DNA from 2 places in the Modestobacter sp. VKM Ac-2979 genome. Region 2 is predicted to be linked to the other one. Evidence: predicted binding sites of a transcription regulator. Region 2 holds the regulator's gene; the other holds the start of a gene.

Region 1 (7,116 bases), on a different contig from region 2:
GGTCGAGCCCGGTCCGGCCGAACGGGCGCGGTGGGCCGTCGCCGATGCGCTGGCCGTCGCCGGACGGGACGTGGCGCACTGGCGTCGGCAACCGGCCGCCGTCCTGGTGGGTGCGCTGTTCCCGGTGCTCCTGCTGCTGATGTTCACCTACCTGCTGGGCGGCGGCATGGTGGTCCCCGGCGGGGGCGACTACCGCGACTTCCTGGTGCCCGGGATGCTCGCCCTGGCCATGGTCTTCGGGGTCGAGGCGACGATGACCGCCCTCGTCACCGACACCGCACGCGGCATCACCGACCGGTTCCGGTCACTGCCGATGGCCTCGTCGGCCGTCGTCGCCGGCCGCTGCCTGGCGGACCTGGGGTCCTCGCTCGTCGGGCTGGCCGTGCTGATGGTGGCGGCGCTGGCGGTCGGGTGGCGGCCGGCCGGGGCCGTGCCCGCGCTCGCCGCCGTCGGGTTGCTGGTGCTGCTGCGGCTGGCCTTCCTGTGGATCGGGATCTACCTGGGGCTGCTCGCCCGGGACCCATCGATGGTCGTCGCGGTGCAGATCCTGGTGTGGCCGTTCGCCTTCCTCTCCAACGCCTTCGTCGCGGCGTCGTCCATGCCAGGGTGGCTGGCCACGGTGGCGGAGTGGAACCCGGTGGCGGGCACGGTGACCGCCGTCCGGGAGCTGTTCGGCGCCCCGGTGGGCGCCGGCGGGGGCTGGGCGACCGAGCACGCCCTGCTGCTCGCGGTGGGGTGGCCACTGGTGCTCACGGTCGTGTTCGCGGCGCTCAGCATCCGCCGGTTCCAGGGGCTGTCGCGGTGAACAGTCTCGGATGACCGGGTCCGCCGTCCACCGATCGGTGGACGGCGGACCCACGCTCCGGTGGTCCCGGCGAGCCCGGTGCGGCGACAGGGTCAGGGCATGACGACGACGGAGGCAGCGCCCCTGCCGACCACGACCGGCGGGCTCACCCCGGCCGTCGAGGTCCGCGGGCTGCGGAAGAGCTACGGGGGGAAGGCCGTCCTCGACGGGCTGGACCTCGAGGTGCGGCGCGGGGAGTGCTTCGCGCTGCTCGGGCCCAACGGCGCGGGCAAGACCACGACGATCGAGGTGCTCGAGGGCGTCCGGCGGCGCGACGCCGGCCAGGTCGCGGTGCTGGGGGAGGACCCGGCCACCGCGGGTCGCGCCTGGCGGGCCCGGATCGGGGTGGTGAGCCAGGGCGAGGGCGCCGGCCAGGCACTGAGCGTGCGGGAGACCCTCGACCACTTCGCCCGGTACACCTCCACACCGCGGCCCACCGACGAGCTGCTCGCGGCGGTCGGTCTGGAGGAGAAGGCCGACACCCGGGTGGGGCGCCTCTCCGGCGGCCAGCGGCGCCGGCTCGCGGTCGCCCTCGGGGTGCAGGGCCGGCCCGAGCTGGTCTTCCTCGACGAACCGACCACCGGGATGGACCCGGTGGCCCGCCGGCAGTTCTGGCAGCTCGTGCGTGACCTGCGGGCCGGTGGGACGACGGTGCTGCTGACCACCCACTACCTGGACGAGGCCGCCGAGCTCGCCGACCGGGTCGGGGTGATCGCCGGTGGCCGGCTGGTCGAGGTCGCCCCGCCGGCCGAGCTCGGTGCGCCGCTGCGCCGGCAGGCCACGGTGCGCTGGCGGGAGGACGGCGGCTGGCGCGCGGTGCCCACCGAGACCCCCGCCGCAGTCCTGCGCGACCTGCTCGCCGCCTCCCCGCACGGCGAGGTCCCCGGTCTGACCGTCACCCGCCCCGACCTGGAGGACGTCTACCTCCAGCTGGTCGGCACCCCCGGAGGAGAGCCCCGATGACCGTCCTGACCACTGCCCGCCCCGCACCGCCCTCGACCGCCCACATCGCGCTGGCCCGGGTCGGCGTGGAGCTGCGGCTGTTCGCCCGGGAGCGCCAGCAGGTGGTGTTCTCCTTCGCCTACCCGGTCGTGATGATGGTCGTCTTCGGCTCGGTGCTCGGCGGTGACGTGCTGCCCGGCGGGGTGCCGTTCCCGCAGTACTTCCTGGCCGGGATCGCGGCCACCGGCATCATGCTGACCAGCTTCCAGGCGGTCGGGACGGCGATCGCCGACGAACGCGAGGCCAGCCAGCTGGAGCGGCTGCAGCTGCTGGGGACGCCGCCGGCGGCCTACTTCGCCGGCAAGGCCGGGCAGGTGCTGGTGACCACCGCGGCGCAGCTGGCGCTGCTGCTGCCGGTGGCCCGCTACGGCTACGACGTGCCGCTGCCGGTCGACCTCGGGCACTGGCTGACGTTCCTCTGGGTCGCCGCGCTCGGCGCGCTCGCCGGCACGGTGCTCGGCATCGCGGTCTCGGCGCTGCCGGGCAGTGCGAGCTCGCTGACCACCTCGATCTCGGCGTTCGCGATCGTGCTGCAGTTCTTCTCCGGCGTCTTCTTCGCCTTCCCCGAGCTGCCGGGCTGGATGCAGCAGGTCGCGGCGGTGTTCCCGCTGAAGTGGCTGACCCAGGGGATGCGCTCGGCGTTCCTGCCCGAGCAGGCGGCCGCCTTCGAGGTCGCCGGCGGGTGGGAGCACGGGATGACCGCCCTGGTGCTGGTGGCATGGGTGATCATCGGCGTCATGGTGTGCGTGCGCACGTTCCGCTGGCGCCGGGCCGACGGATGACCGTCGGCTCCCGGCTCCGCGCCGCCGTCGTCCCCGCCCGTGGTGGGGACGACGGCGGCGCGCCGCTGTCCGACCACGCCTGGCGCGCCACGGTGGTCGGCCTCCACGTCGTCTTCGTGGTGATGATCGGCGTCGCCGTGCTGGCCACCTTCGTGGCTCGGGTGGAGGGGTCGCGCACGGTCACCCTCGGCGCCCTCGGGGTGCTGGTGGTCGCCTACTCGGTGCTCGGCGCCCCGGCCATCGGCGACGACCACTCTCGGCGCGCGGTCGGCTACCTCGCTGTCCTGGTGGCGGTCTTCACCGTGCTCGGCTGGCACGCACCTGAGCTGCTGTTCCTGCTCTTCCTGGCCTACTCGCAGGTGTGGTTCCTCGTCGAGTCGGCCCGGCCGGGCGTCACCTGGACGGTGCTCCTCGCGCTGGCCAGCACGGCCGGGCCGGCGGTCTCCTGGAGCCGCGGCACCGAGCCGCTGTCGGGCGTCGTGCAGACCTCGGTCGGTCTGGTGTTCAGCCTGGCGTTGGGCCTGTGGCTGAGCCGCGTGCTGGCGCAGAGTCGCGAGCGAGCGTCGCTGATCCAGGAGCTGGAGGCGACCCGCGCCGAACTCGCCGCGGCGCACCGTGAGCAGGGCGTCGCCGCGGAGCGGGAGCGATGGGCCCGCGAGGTGCACGACACCCTCGCGCAGGGCTACACGAGCATCGTCGTCCTGGCCCAGACCGCCGCCGGGCAGCTGCCCGGCGACCCGGGTGCGGCCGCGGAGCGGGTGGCGCTGATCGAGGAGGTCGCCCGGGAGAACCTGGCCGAGGCCCGGGCGATGGTCGCCGCCTTCGCGCCGGTGGCGCTGGACTCCTCGACGTTGCGGGAGGCGCTGGAACGGCTCGCCGAACGGTTCGGCCGGGAGACCGGCCTGCCCACCCGGCTGGACACCGCTGCGCTGGCGGACGACGCCGGCCTGACCCGGGCGGAGGAGATCGTGCTGCTGCGGGGAGCGCAGGAGGCGCTGGCCAACGTCCGCCGGCACGCCGCGGCCAGCGCGGTGGTGCTGCGGATCGGGGTGGGGGAGGCGGGGCAGGTGTCGGTGCACGTCTCCGACGACGGGGTGGGCTTCGACCCGGCCGCGGGGGACGGCGTCGGGCTGGCCGGGCTGCGGGACCGGGCCGAGCAGGTGGGTGGCGCGGTCGACGTCGTCTCGGCCCCGGGGGAGGGCACCCGGGTCACGGTGCAGGTGCCGGCGCGATGACCACCGCGGAGACGCACGTCGAGCGCGCACCCCGGGGAACGCCGGCGACCGGAACGGAGCGAGGGTGATCAGGATCCTGGTGGTGGACGACCACCCTGTCGTGCGCGGCGGGCTGGTCGGCTGGCTGGCCGCCCAGCCGGACCTGGAGGTCGTGGGGGAGGCCGGCGACGGGCTGGCTGCGCTCGCGGCGGTCGCCGAGCAACAGCCGGACGTCGTCCTGATGGACCTGCGGATGCCGCGGATGGACGGCGTCACGGCGACCGGCCGGATCTCCGCCGCACACCCGGGTGTGCGGGTGCTGGTGCTGACCACCTACGACACCGACGCCGACATCGTGCGCGCGGTGGAGGCCGGGGCCACCGGCTACCTGCTCAAGGACACGCCGTTGGCGCAGTTGGCCGACGCGGTGCGGGCAGCGGCCCGTGGGGAGACCGTGCTGGCGCCGCCGGTCGCGGCCCGGCTGGTGTCCCGGCTGCGGGCGCCGGCGGCCGAGGCGCCGACGGCCCGGGAGCTGCAGGTGCTGTCCGGGGTGGCGCGCGGGCTGACCAACGCCGACATCGGCCGGGAGCTGTTCATCGGTGAGGCGACGGTGAAGACGCACCTGCTCCGGGTGTTCGCCAAGCTCGGGGTCGACGACCGCACGCGGGCGGTCCTGGTCGCGGTCGAGCGCGGCCTGCTGGCGGGCCCCGGCTCGGCCGGCTGACCGTGACTGGAGCGGGTCTGTCAAGAGCCTGCTCGCATCTGTGGACAGGCTCCTGACCTGGGGATTCGTGTTGCCCGGGGTCCTCGACGGCGGTAGTATTCGTACACACGTTCGAATACGTCGGGAGGTGTCCGTGAGCGAGTTGATGTCAGCTCTGGACGCCTTGGCGGCCGAGGAGCTGCACGGGTTGACGGACGGCGGCGTGCTGGACCGGGTCGCGGAGTTGGTGGCCGTGCAGAACCGGGTCGCCGCGGAGCTCACCCGCACCGTGCGCCGCGCGGACACCACCCAGGCCGCCGAGCACGACGGGTTGAAGTCGATGCGGTCGTGGTTGATCGGGCATGCGCGGCTGTCGGCGAGCGACGCGTCGCGGGTCCTGCGGTCGGGTCGGGCGTTGGAGCACTTCCCGGCGCTGGCGGCCGGGTTCGCCGAGGGTGCGGTGACGGCGGCGCAGATGGACGTGGTCGCCGCTGCGGTGGGGGAGCGGGAGCGGGCTCGAGCCGAGGAGCAGGCGATCGACCTTGCCGCGTTCGATCGGGTGTGGGCGCAGGTAGCGGCCGAGTCGCCGCACCAGTCGTTGGTGGCTGCGGTGCAGGCGTTCGAGGACGCGCTGGACCCCGACGGTCCGGAGCCCGACCCCACCGAGGGTCGCCGGCTCACGATCGCGAAGCACGCCGACGGCAGCGTCACCGGCCGGTTCGACCTTGATGCCGTGGGTGGGGAGAAGGTGCAGGCGGCGATCGAGTCGATCGTGCAGGCCGACCGCCCCCAGGGCGATGCGCGGACCCGGGCTCAGCAGAACGCCGACGCCCTCGTGCAGCTGTGTGACAACCAGTTGGCCAGCGGGGACCTGCCGATCCTGCGGACGGTGAAGCCGCACGTGGTGGTGGGCATCGACCTGGACGACCTGGTCGACCCGGCCACCGGCCCGGGGGCGGCGAGCACCGGCTTCGGGGCGACGATCTCCGCGGCGCGGGCCCGCTGGATCGCCTGCGACGCCAGCGTCTCCCGCATCGTCATGGGCCCCGACGGGGTCCCGCTGGACCTGGGGAGAGACCACCGGGTGGTCACCCCCGGGCTGCGCAAGGCGGTCGAGCGGCGGGACAAGTCCTGCGTGTTCGCCGGCTGCGGCGCCCCGTCCTGGTGGTGCGACGTGCACCACCTCATCCACTGGCTGCACGGCGGCGAGACCAACCTGCAGAACTCAGCGCTTCTCTGCGAACGCCACCACACCAAGGTGCATCACGGCTTCCGGGTGGAACGCCCACCGGACGGGCGATGGCGCACCTACCGCCCTGACGGCACCGAGATCCTCATCGGTCCGCTGCTGTAGCGGCCTGCACTCGAACGGTCCTGCACTCGGACGGACCGCTCCTCAGACGACCCTGCGCTCGGCGGTCAGCTCGCTGGGGGTGTCGCCGGTGTTGACCGTCGCGCTCGGCTCGATCAGGAGCACCTGGGCGCCGTCCGGGCTGTACGGCTGGTGCGGGGTGCCCTTCGGCACGACGTGCAGCTGACCCGGGCCGAGGGTGACGTCGCCGTCGTCCATCCGGATCGTCAGCGAGCCGGAGAGGACGAGGAACACCTCGTCGGTCTCCGGGTGGCTGTGCCGGGTGAACTCGCCGCGGGTGTGCACGACGCGCAGGTCGTAGTCGTTCAGCACGGCGACGGTGCGGGGTGACCACGGCTGGTCGACGGTGCTGAGGACGGCGGCGAGATCCACGGGTTCGGGCACCTGCTCATCCTCGCCCACCGGGGGAGCGCGTCAACGCCCGTAAGGTGGTCCTGCCCGAGCGAGCTTGCGAGCTCGGCCAATGCACACAGCAGTCCGGACGAACGCGGACGACGAGCGAAGCGAGGAGTACGCGTGAGTCTCACCATCGGGATCGTCGGCCTGCCCAACGTCGGCAAGTCGACCCTCTTCAACGCCCTGACCAAGAACGACGTGCTCGCGGCGAACTACCCGTTCGCGACGATCGAGCCCAACGTCGGCGTGGTCGGCGTCCCCGACCCGCGGCTGGCGAAGCTGGCCGAGGTCTTCGGCTCGCAGAAGATCATCCCGGCGACGGTGTCCTTCGTGGACATCGCCGGCATCGTGCGCGGCGCCAGCGAGGGGCAGGGCCTGGGCAACAAGTTCCTGGCCAACATCCGGGAGAGCGACGCGATCTGCCAGGTGATCCGGGTGTTCACCGACCCGGACGTGGTGCACGTCGAGGGCAAGGTCTCCCCGTCCGACGACATCGAGACGATCAACACCGAGCTGATCCTCGCCGACATGCAGACGCTGGAGAAGGCGATCCCGCGGCTGGAGAAGGAGTCGCGCAAGGAGAAGGACCGCAAGGTCCTGCACGACGCCGCCGTCGCGGCGCAGGAGGTGCTCGACAGCGGCAAGACGCTGTTCGCCGCCGGTGTCGACGCGGAGCCGCTGCGTGAGCTGACCCTGCTGACCACCAAGCCGTTCCTGTACGTCTTCAACGTCGACGCCGACGAGCTGGCCAACAGTGAGGTGCTCGACGAGCTGCGGGCCCTGGTCGCCCCGGCGGAGGCGAT
Region 2 (7,116 bases):
TCGCGGCGCTCCCACACGACCTCGTCGTAGGGGTGCACCCCCGCGGTGGTGAACACGCGCTTGACCTTCAGGCCCTTCCCCCGGCTGGGGGCCTTGGCGGTGCGGCGGTTCCGGCTGGTGGTGAGGCGGTCAGCTGTCTCGGTCATCGTGCGAGGGCTCCCTGGGTCGGACTGGTGCGGTGGTGCGGGCGGAGCGGCTGGGGAAGCCGGCGGGTGCCGGAGCCGGGTCGTGCGGTCTCCTCGTCGAGACCTGTCTAGCGGAGGGGTCGGACAGTTCTCACGGGCCGGCGGCGCTGCCGGTGTCGGCCGGTCGCGGCCGCTCGGGGGCTCGCCGGCGGGTGGTGGTCCCGGTCGCGGGGCTCCCGGTCGCGGGGGTCTCCTGGTCGCCGTCGACCGCGTCGCGCTCGACGGGTGGCGCGTCACCGGCGCGGGCAGTGCTCCGGGCCGGTGCGGCGCGCAGCTCGGCGATCTCCTTCTCGAAGTCGGCGACCGAGGAGAAGCTGCGGTAGACGCTGGCGAAGCGGAGGTACGCGACCTCGTCGAGGTCGCGCAGCGGGCCGAGGATGGCCAGGCCGACCTCGTGGCTGGGGATCTCGGCGCAGCCGGTGGCGCGCACCGCGTCCTCGACCTGCTGGGCCAGCAGGGCCAGTTGGTGCTCGTCGACCGGCCGCCCCTGGCACGCCCGCCGCACCCCGGCGACGACCTTGCCCCGGGCGAAGGGCTCGCTCACGCCGCTGCGCTTGACGACGGCGAGGACCGCCTCCTCCACCGTGGTGAAGCGGCGTCCACAGCCCGGGCAGGAGCGTCGACGGCGGGTGGTCGCCCCCTCGTCGGTCTCCCGCGAGTCGATGACCCTGCTGTCGGGGTTGTGGCAGAAGGGACAACGCATGTCGATCTCCTCCTTCCCGAGGTGTCGCGCAGGGTCTCGCCGCGGCGTCGTGACACCGTGACCGGGCCCCGACCCGATGGCCGTGCTGTGGACTGGGCCGGGGACATCCGGTGGATGCGCCGGGGACAACGTGTGGAACGACTGTGGATGGCTTACAGCTCTGTAACTACTAGATGTTGTGGTGGAACCGTACGACCACCCCTACAGGTGTGCAAGCCCTGGCGAGCGTGTCGTCTTCCGCATCTGACCCGGGCGCCCCTCGGAGCCCCTCCCGCCACAACCACCGGCGCCTCGGCCGGGCCCTTCGCACCGCGGTGGACACCGGTGCGCCGCCGGTCAGGGCAGCTCGAGCACCTGACCGGGGACGAGGTCGACGTCGGAGAGGCCGTTCACGTTCAGGAGCGCGTCGACGACCGCGCGACGGTCCTCCTCCGGCGCGATCTCGCCGGCGATCGACCACAGGGTGTCCCCGGACTGGACGACGACCATCGTCGAGCCGGCCAGCTCGAGGCCGCCGCCGGGGCCGCCGGACTCGGCGGCGAACGTCGCCGCGGCGACGGACACCCCGAAGGCGATGGACAGCCCGGCGACCACTCGCCGCCCGCGCCGGGTCAGCCGCAACGGCGCCTGTGCACCCGAGGCGGCCCCACCGCCACCCCCTCCCGTGCGCCTCGCGCAGCCGGCGGCGCCCCCGCCCGCAACGCCGACCCGCCGACCAGGGCGCACGTCGGGATGCCCGGGACCCCGCAGGGCCGCCGCAGGGCGAGCCGCCCGGGGCAGGGGTGCAGGCCGACCGCGCACCACGGACCCGGGCGAGTGCGCCACCTGGCGCGCCCCCGGGAACGGGAGCACGACCGCCATCGAGGCCGGGGCGGCCACGGGGAGCTCGAGCTGCGGACTGGCCATCGGGGTGCTCCAGAGGTCTCGCGGTACCGGGTGGTCGAACAGGCGTTCGAACAGAACGTCTGGGCGATGTCTACCGCACACCCCCGACAGGAACACGCCGACACGGCGACTTCTTCGAACACGTGTTTGAACGGAGAGGCCTGAGGCGATACGGTTCCGAGGCGATCGAGGACAGCGTCCGAGGTCCCGGCTCGCCGTGGCGACACGGCCGTCGGTACGGCAGGACGCCACCGGGAACTGCTGCCGAGGCAGCCGGACGAGGAGGACACATGGCGGTCGACGGCCCGAAGGCGCGCGGCGGCAAGAGCCCTTCGCGGCGTGGAGCGTCCAGCCCGGCACCCGCCGACGGCGCAGCGCCCACGGCTGCAGCGGGGGCGGGAGCAGCGGTGCGGGAGTTCCCCGACCGGGCCGCCGACGGCGACGGACTGACCCAGCGGCAGCGCCGGGTGCTCGAGGTCATCCGTGACTCGATCGAGCGCCGCGGCTACCCGCCCTCGGTCCGCGAGATCGGTGAGGCGGTCGGTCTCTCCTCCGCCTCGTCCGTGGCCCACCAGTTGTCAGTGCTGCAGCGCAAGGGCTGGCTGCGCCGTGATCCGAACCGGCCGCGCGCACTCGACGTGCGCCTCCCCGGCGACAGCACCGCGACGACGAACGAGGCCACGGCCGAGGCGCTGGCCGGTTCCGGTGCAGCCAGTGGCGTCGACGACGCCACTGCCCCCCGACCCACGTACGTGCCCCTGGTCGGCCGGATCGCCGCCGGCGGTCCGGTGCTGGCCGAGCAGGCGGTCGAGGACGTCTTCCCCCTCCCCCGCGAGCTGGTCGGCGAGGGCACCCTGTTCATGCTGAAGGTCGCGGGTGACTCGATGGTCGATGCGGCGATCTGCGACGGCGACTGGGTCGTCGTCCGGCAGCAGCCGACCGCGGAGAACGGCGAGATCGTCGCCGCGATGATCGACGGCGAGGCGACGGTGAAGACCTACAAGCGGCGTGACGGGCACGTGTGGCTGATGCCGCACAACGCCGCGTACGAGCCCATCCCGGGCGACGACGCCACGGTCCTCGGCCGGGTCGTCACCGTGCTCCGTCGGGTCTGACCTCGGGCACGGGCGCCGGGCCCGTGCTCAGGCCGGGCTCCGCCGCAGCTTGCCGCCGGCCCACACGAACACGGTGGCCACGGCCGCGGCGATGAGACCGGCGGTCAGCGGCTCGACCCCACCGGCGGTCGCCAGCGACCCGTCGGCGGCCTCGGTGGGCTCCGCCGGGACCGTCCCCGTCAGGTCACCGGTGGCCGGCACCTGGGTGACCACCGCAGGGAGTCCCTCGCCGGCGACGAGCAGGTCCCGGTCGTTCGCCGCGAAGGCGATGGCCTCGCCCTGTGGGGCCTCCGGCAACGCCACCCGCACGGGGGGCCCGGCCAACGCCCCGGCGACGTCGGAGCCGCTCAGCGGCCAGACATAGGCGTCGGTGTAGGTCCGCAGGGCGATCCGCGAGCCGTCCGACGACACGGCGCCACCGGTGACCAGCAGCTGGCCGGCCCGGCCCACCGGGCCGCCCGGTGTGCCGGTCAACGTGAGCCCGAGCGCCGCCACCTTGCTCATCGGCACGGTGGCTCCGTCGCCGAGGGGCGCATCCGGGCGGTACACGGAGCTGGCGCCCAGCACCTCCTTGGTCACCAGGTACGGGGTGCCGTCGGGCGCGAGCAGGAGGGCCTCCGCGTCGTGCGGACCGTCGGGGTAGGTGAGCCTGGTCAGCACGGTGGTCCCGTCGGGGCGCAGACCGATCAGCGCCACCGTCTCCCGGCTCTGCGCGTTGTCCCCGATGTCGGCGAGCCAGATGGTCCCGTCGGCGGCGAGGGCGAGGTCCTCGGGGTCGTACGGGTCGACCTCCGCCGTGCGCACCTCACCCACCGCACAGGCTCCGTCGAGCACCAGCACCTCGGCGCGGTCGCCGCCGTCGTTCATCGCGAGCATCGACTCCCCGGCGCTGGCCAGGCCGGAGAGCTCCGGGAGCCGCGGGTCGGTGATCTCGCACCGGGTGGTCGGCTCGCCGTAGGGAGCGGTCCCGTCGTCGGCGGCCGCCGGCCCGGCAGGCAGCAGTGCGACCAGCAGGCCGACGGGCGCACAGAGGGCGGCGCCGGCCGTCGTCCTGCGGCGGGTGGCGCTGCTACGCCTGGGATCGGCCGGCTCTGGCACGAACCCAGCGTGACATCGCGACAGCGTCCAGTGCGTGAACCACGCCCAACAGCAGCAGTCCGACCGCGAGCCCGACCACCGCGTCGGTGACCCAGTGGAAGTCCAGCGCCACCATGGCCACACCCGTCGCCACCGGCCCCAGCACGCTGAGCAGCCAGGTGGCCCGCTGCACGCCCGCGGGCAGGCCGAACTCGACGGCCTGCCACCGGGCCACCCCCCACATGAGGACGGCGTTCGCCACGTGCCCCGAGGGGTAGCTGGCCCCGTCCGTGTGGAAGAACGACCCGGGGAAGGCCGGGGCCGTACGACCGGTGCCCCACTTGAACGCGTAGACCACGGTGGTGAGCAGGGCCAGCGCAACGACCACCCGGACCAGCGGCACCAGCGTCCGCTGCCGCACGGCGAGCCACCCGACCAGCCCGGCCAGCACCACCAGGATCGTCACCCGCCCGCCGATCTGGGTGACGACCCAGATCGGCCAGTAGGCCCACGAGTCCCGCAGCGCCCACACACTGGTCACCTCGGAGACCCGCAGGTCCATCCGTTCCAGCCACCCGCGGCTGAGCAGGTTGACGGTGACCGCGACGGTGACGAGGGCGGCGAGGACGAGCAGCCACCACGGCGGCCGGCCCACCCCGACCACCGGTGCGACCGGTCGATCGGCAGCGGTCGCCGTCCGGTCCACCGCTCCCCTGGTCATCGCGTCACGGTACCGGGGCCGTGACCTGGTCGTGATCCGCCGGGCTGTCCGCTCGCCCCGCTGCGGGAGCCCGGCACGAACGTGCGAGCGGCAGCGGGGCCCTCCGTCAGTCCTCGGTGGCCGGCGCGGTGAAATCGTCGAGCTGGGCGGCCAGGCCGGCGTTGACGCGCGCGGTCAGCCGGGTCCCGGTGGCCTCGTGCGCCTCCTCGACGACCTCGCCGTCCCGGTGCACCCGGGCGACCAGGTCACCCCGGTCGTAGGGCACCAGCACCTCGACGTCGATGTGCGGGTGCGGCAGCCGCTGGGCGATCACGTCGCGCAGCGCCTCGATGCCCTCGCCGGTCCGGGCCGAGACCCACATCGCCCCGGGGAGCGCCTGGCGCAGCGCCAGCATGTCCTCCTCGGTCATCGCGTCGACCTTGTTCACGACGATCAGCTCCGGGACGGCGGACGCGTCGATCTCGTTGAGCACCGTGTGCACGGCGTCGATCTGGCCCAGCGGGTCGGAGTCGGAACCGTCGACGACGTGCACGAGCAGATCGGCGTCGGCCACCTCCTCCAGCGTGGAGCGGAACGCGTCGACCAGCTGGTGCGGCAGGTGGCGCACGAAGCCGACGGTGTCGGTCATCGTGTACTCGCGCCCCTCGGGCGTCTGCGCGCGACGGACCGTCGGGTCCAGGGTGGCGAACAGCGCGTCCTGGACCAGCACGCCGGCCCCGGTGAGCTGGTTGAGCAGGCTGGACTTGCCGGCATTCGTGTAGCCGGCGATCGCCACGCTCGGCGTCGCGTTGCGGTCGCGGGAGTTGCGCTGCGTCGTCCGGGCGGTCGCCATCCCGGCGATCTCCTTGCGGAGCTTGCTCACCCGGGAGCGGATCCGGCGACGGTCGGTCTCGATCTTCGTCTCACCCGGACCACGGGTGCCGATGCCGCCACCGCCGGCGACCCGACCACCGGCCTGCCGGCTCAGCGACTCACCCCAGCCACGCAGCCGGGGCAGCATGTACTGCATCTGGGCCAGCTCGACCTGGGCCTTGCCCTCTCGGCTGGTGGCGTGCTGGGCGAAGATGTCCAGGATCAGGGCGGTCCGGTCGACCACCTTGACCTTGAGCACCTTCTCCAGCTGGTTGAGCTGGCCGGGGGCCAGCTCCCCGTCGCAGATCACGGTGTCCGCGCCGGTGGCGGCGACGACCTCGCGCAGCTCGGCGGCCTTGCCCGAGCCGACGTAGGTGGCCGGGTCCGGCTTGTCCCGGCGCTGCATCAGCGCGTCGAGCACCTGGGAACCGGCGGTCTCGGCGAGCGCGGCGAGCTCGGTCAGCGAACGCTGCGCGTCGGCCGCCGTCCCCTCGGTCCAGACGCCGACCAGGACGACCCGCTCCAGGCGGAGCTGGCGGTACTCGACCTCGGTGACGTCGGTGAGCTCGGTGCCGAGCCCCGCGACCCGGCGGAGTGCGCCGCGCTCCTCCTTGACGTAGGAGCCGGTGGTGTCGTCGGCGGCGTCCCACTGACCGGCCGGTGCCGGCTTGGTGTCGGGCATGCTGGCGCGCGCCTTGTCGACACGGGCTTCGGCCTCGTCGAGGATCGCGCGGTTCTGGGCTGTCGTCATCGTCTCCAGCGTGGCATGCCCCTGGTCCTGGGGCGACCGACTTGTCACATCACCTGTTGTCATCGCCCGGTACAACACCTCGGACCTCCGGATGCATCCCGAGGTACAGCGACCAGCGCTCCGCCCCGGGGTCCGCCGGCCGGGTGGCGTACTCGTCCAGCAACCGGTGCAGCCGTTCGCGGAACTCGGCCAGGTCCGCCGCACCCAGCCGCAGGCCCAACCGGGTGCTCTCCAGGTGGCTCTCCCCCACCGCGGCGACCTCCTCGAGGAAGGCGGCGAGCGCGGCGTCCCGGGCAGCGCCCGAGGCGCCGGCGCCGTCCATCAGCCAGCTCTTCCCGGTCGCCCGGTAGGGCACCTCCCGGGCGCCCCGGGCGCCCCGCCGCGCGCTCTCGGCGACCAGGAAGCCGGTGTCGACGAGGGTGCGGACGTGGTGCAGCACGGTCGCCGGGTTGCGGCCCAGCCGCGCGGCGAGCTCCTTGTTGGTCAGCGCCTCGTCCAGGCACAGCCGCAGGATCCGCAGCCGGACGGCGGAGGCCAGGGCGCGCGCCTCGGCGTCGGTGGCCGGCCGGCGCTCCCCGACGAACCGCCGCGCCCCCGCACCGGCCACCGCCTCGCTCGCACCGGCCTCCGGCTCGTCCATCCCGGCAGCCTAGGACGTCGACACGGCTCAGTGATTGACTTCCCCCGATCAGTGGCGGGAGGCTGCGCCGGTGACCCGCGACCGGAGCCTGCTGCGGCACCACGACTTCCGTCAGCTGTGGGCCGCTGAGACGGTCAGCCAGGTGGGCACCCAGGTGACCCTGCTGGCCCTGCCGGTGCTGGCGGTC

What was found. Region 2 encodes LexA, which represses DNA repair genes until DNA is damaged. Its sites were predicted from a motif close to TCGAACANNTGTTCGA; they were not measured.
Region 1: a site for LexA is predicted at 4,666-4,681, ahead of O2W15_RS02845 (HNH endonuclease signature motif containing protein). Genes of this name have one in related genera too.

The regions. Positions count from the first base shown of each region.
Region 1 covers NZ_JAPVBO010000001.1:571,714-578,829, reverse strand. The annotation lists gene O2W15_RS02870 (ABC transporter permease) at 1-805, shown strand, start outside; gene O2W15_RS02865 (ABC transporter ATP-binding protein) at 905-1,807, shown strand; gene O2W15_RS02860 (ABC transporter permease) at 1,804-2,628, shown strand; gene O2W15_RS02855 (sensor histidine kinase) at 2,625-3,863, shown strand; gene O2W15_RS02850 (response regulator) at 3,946-4,566, shown strand; gene O2W15_RS02845 (HNH endonuclease signature motif containing protein) at 4,700-5,899, shown strand; gene O2W15_RS02840 (cupin domain-containing protein) at 5,942-6,301, opposite strand; gene ychF (redox-regulated ATPase YchF) at 6,434-7,116, shown strand, end outside.
Region 2 covers NZ_JAPVBO010000007.1:61,784-68,899, reverse strand. The annotation lists gene O2W15_RS19930 (vitamin B12-dependent ribonucleotide reductase) at 1-146, opposite strand, end outside; gene nrdR (transcriptional regulator NrdR) at 277-888, opposite strand; gene O2W15_RS19920 (LysM peptidoglycan-binding domain-containing protein) at 1,225-1,509, opposite strand; gene lexA (transcriptional repressor LexA) at 2,064-2,888, shown strand; gene O2W15_RS19910 (hypothetical protein) at 2,916-3,986, opposite strand; gene O2W15_RS19905 (phosphatase PAP2 family protein) at 3,958-4,686, opposite strand; gene hflX (GTPase HflX) at 4,793-6,289, opposite strand; gene O2W15_RS19895 (ArsR/SmtB family transcription factor) at 6,339-6,929, opposite strand; gene O2W15_RS19890 (MFS transporter) at 7,000-7,116, shown strand, end outside.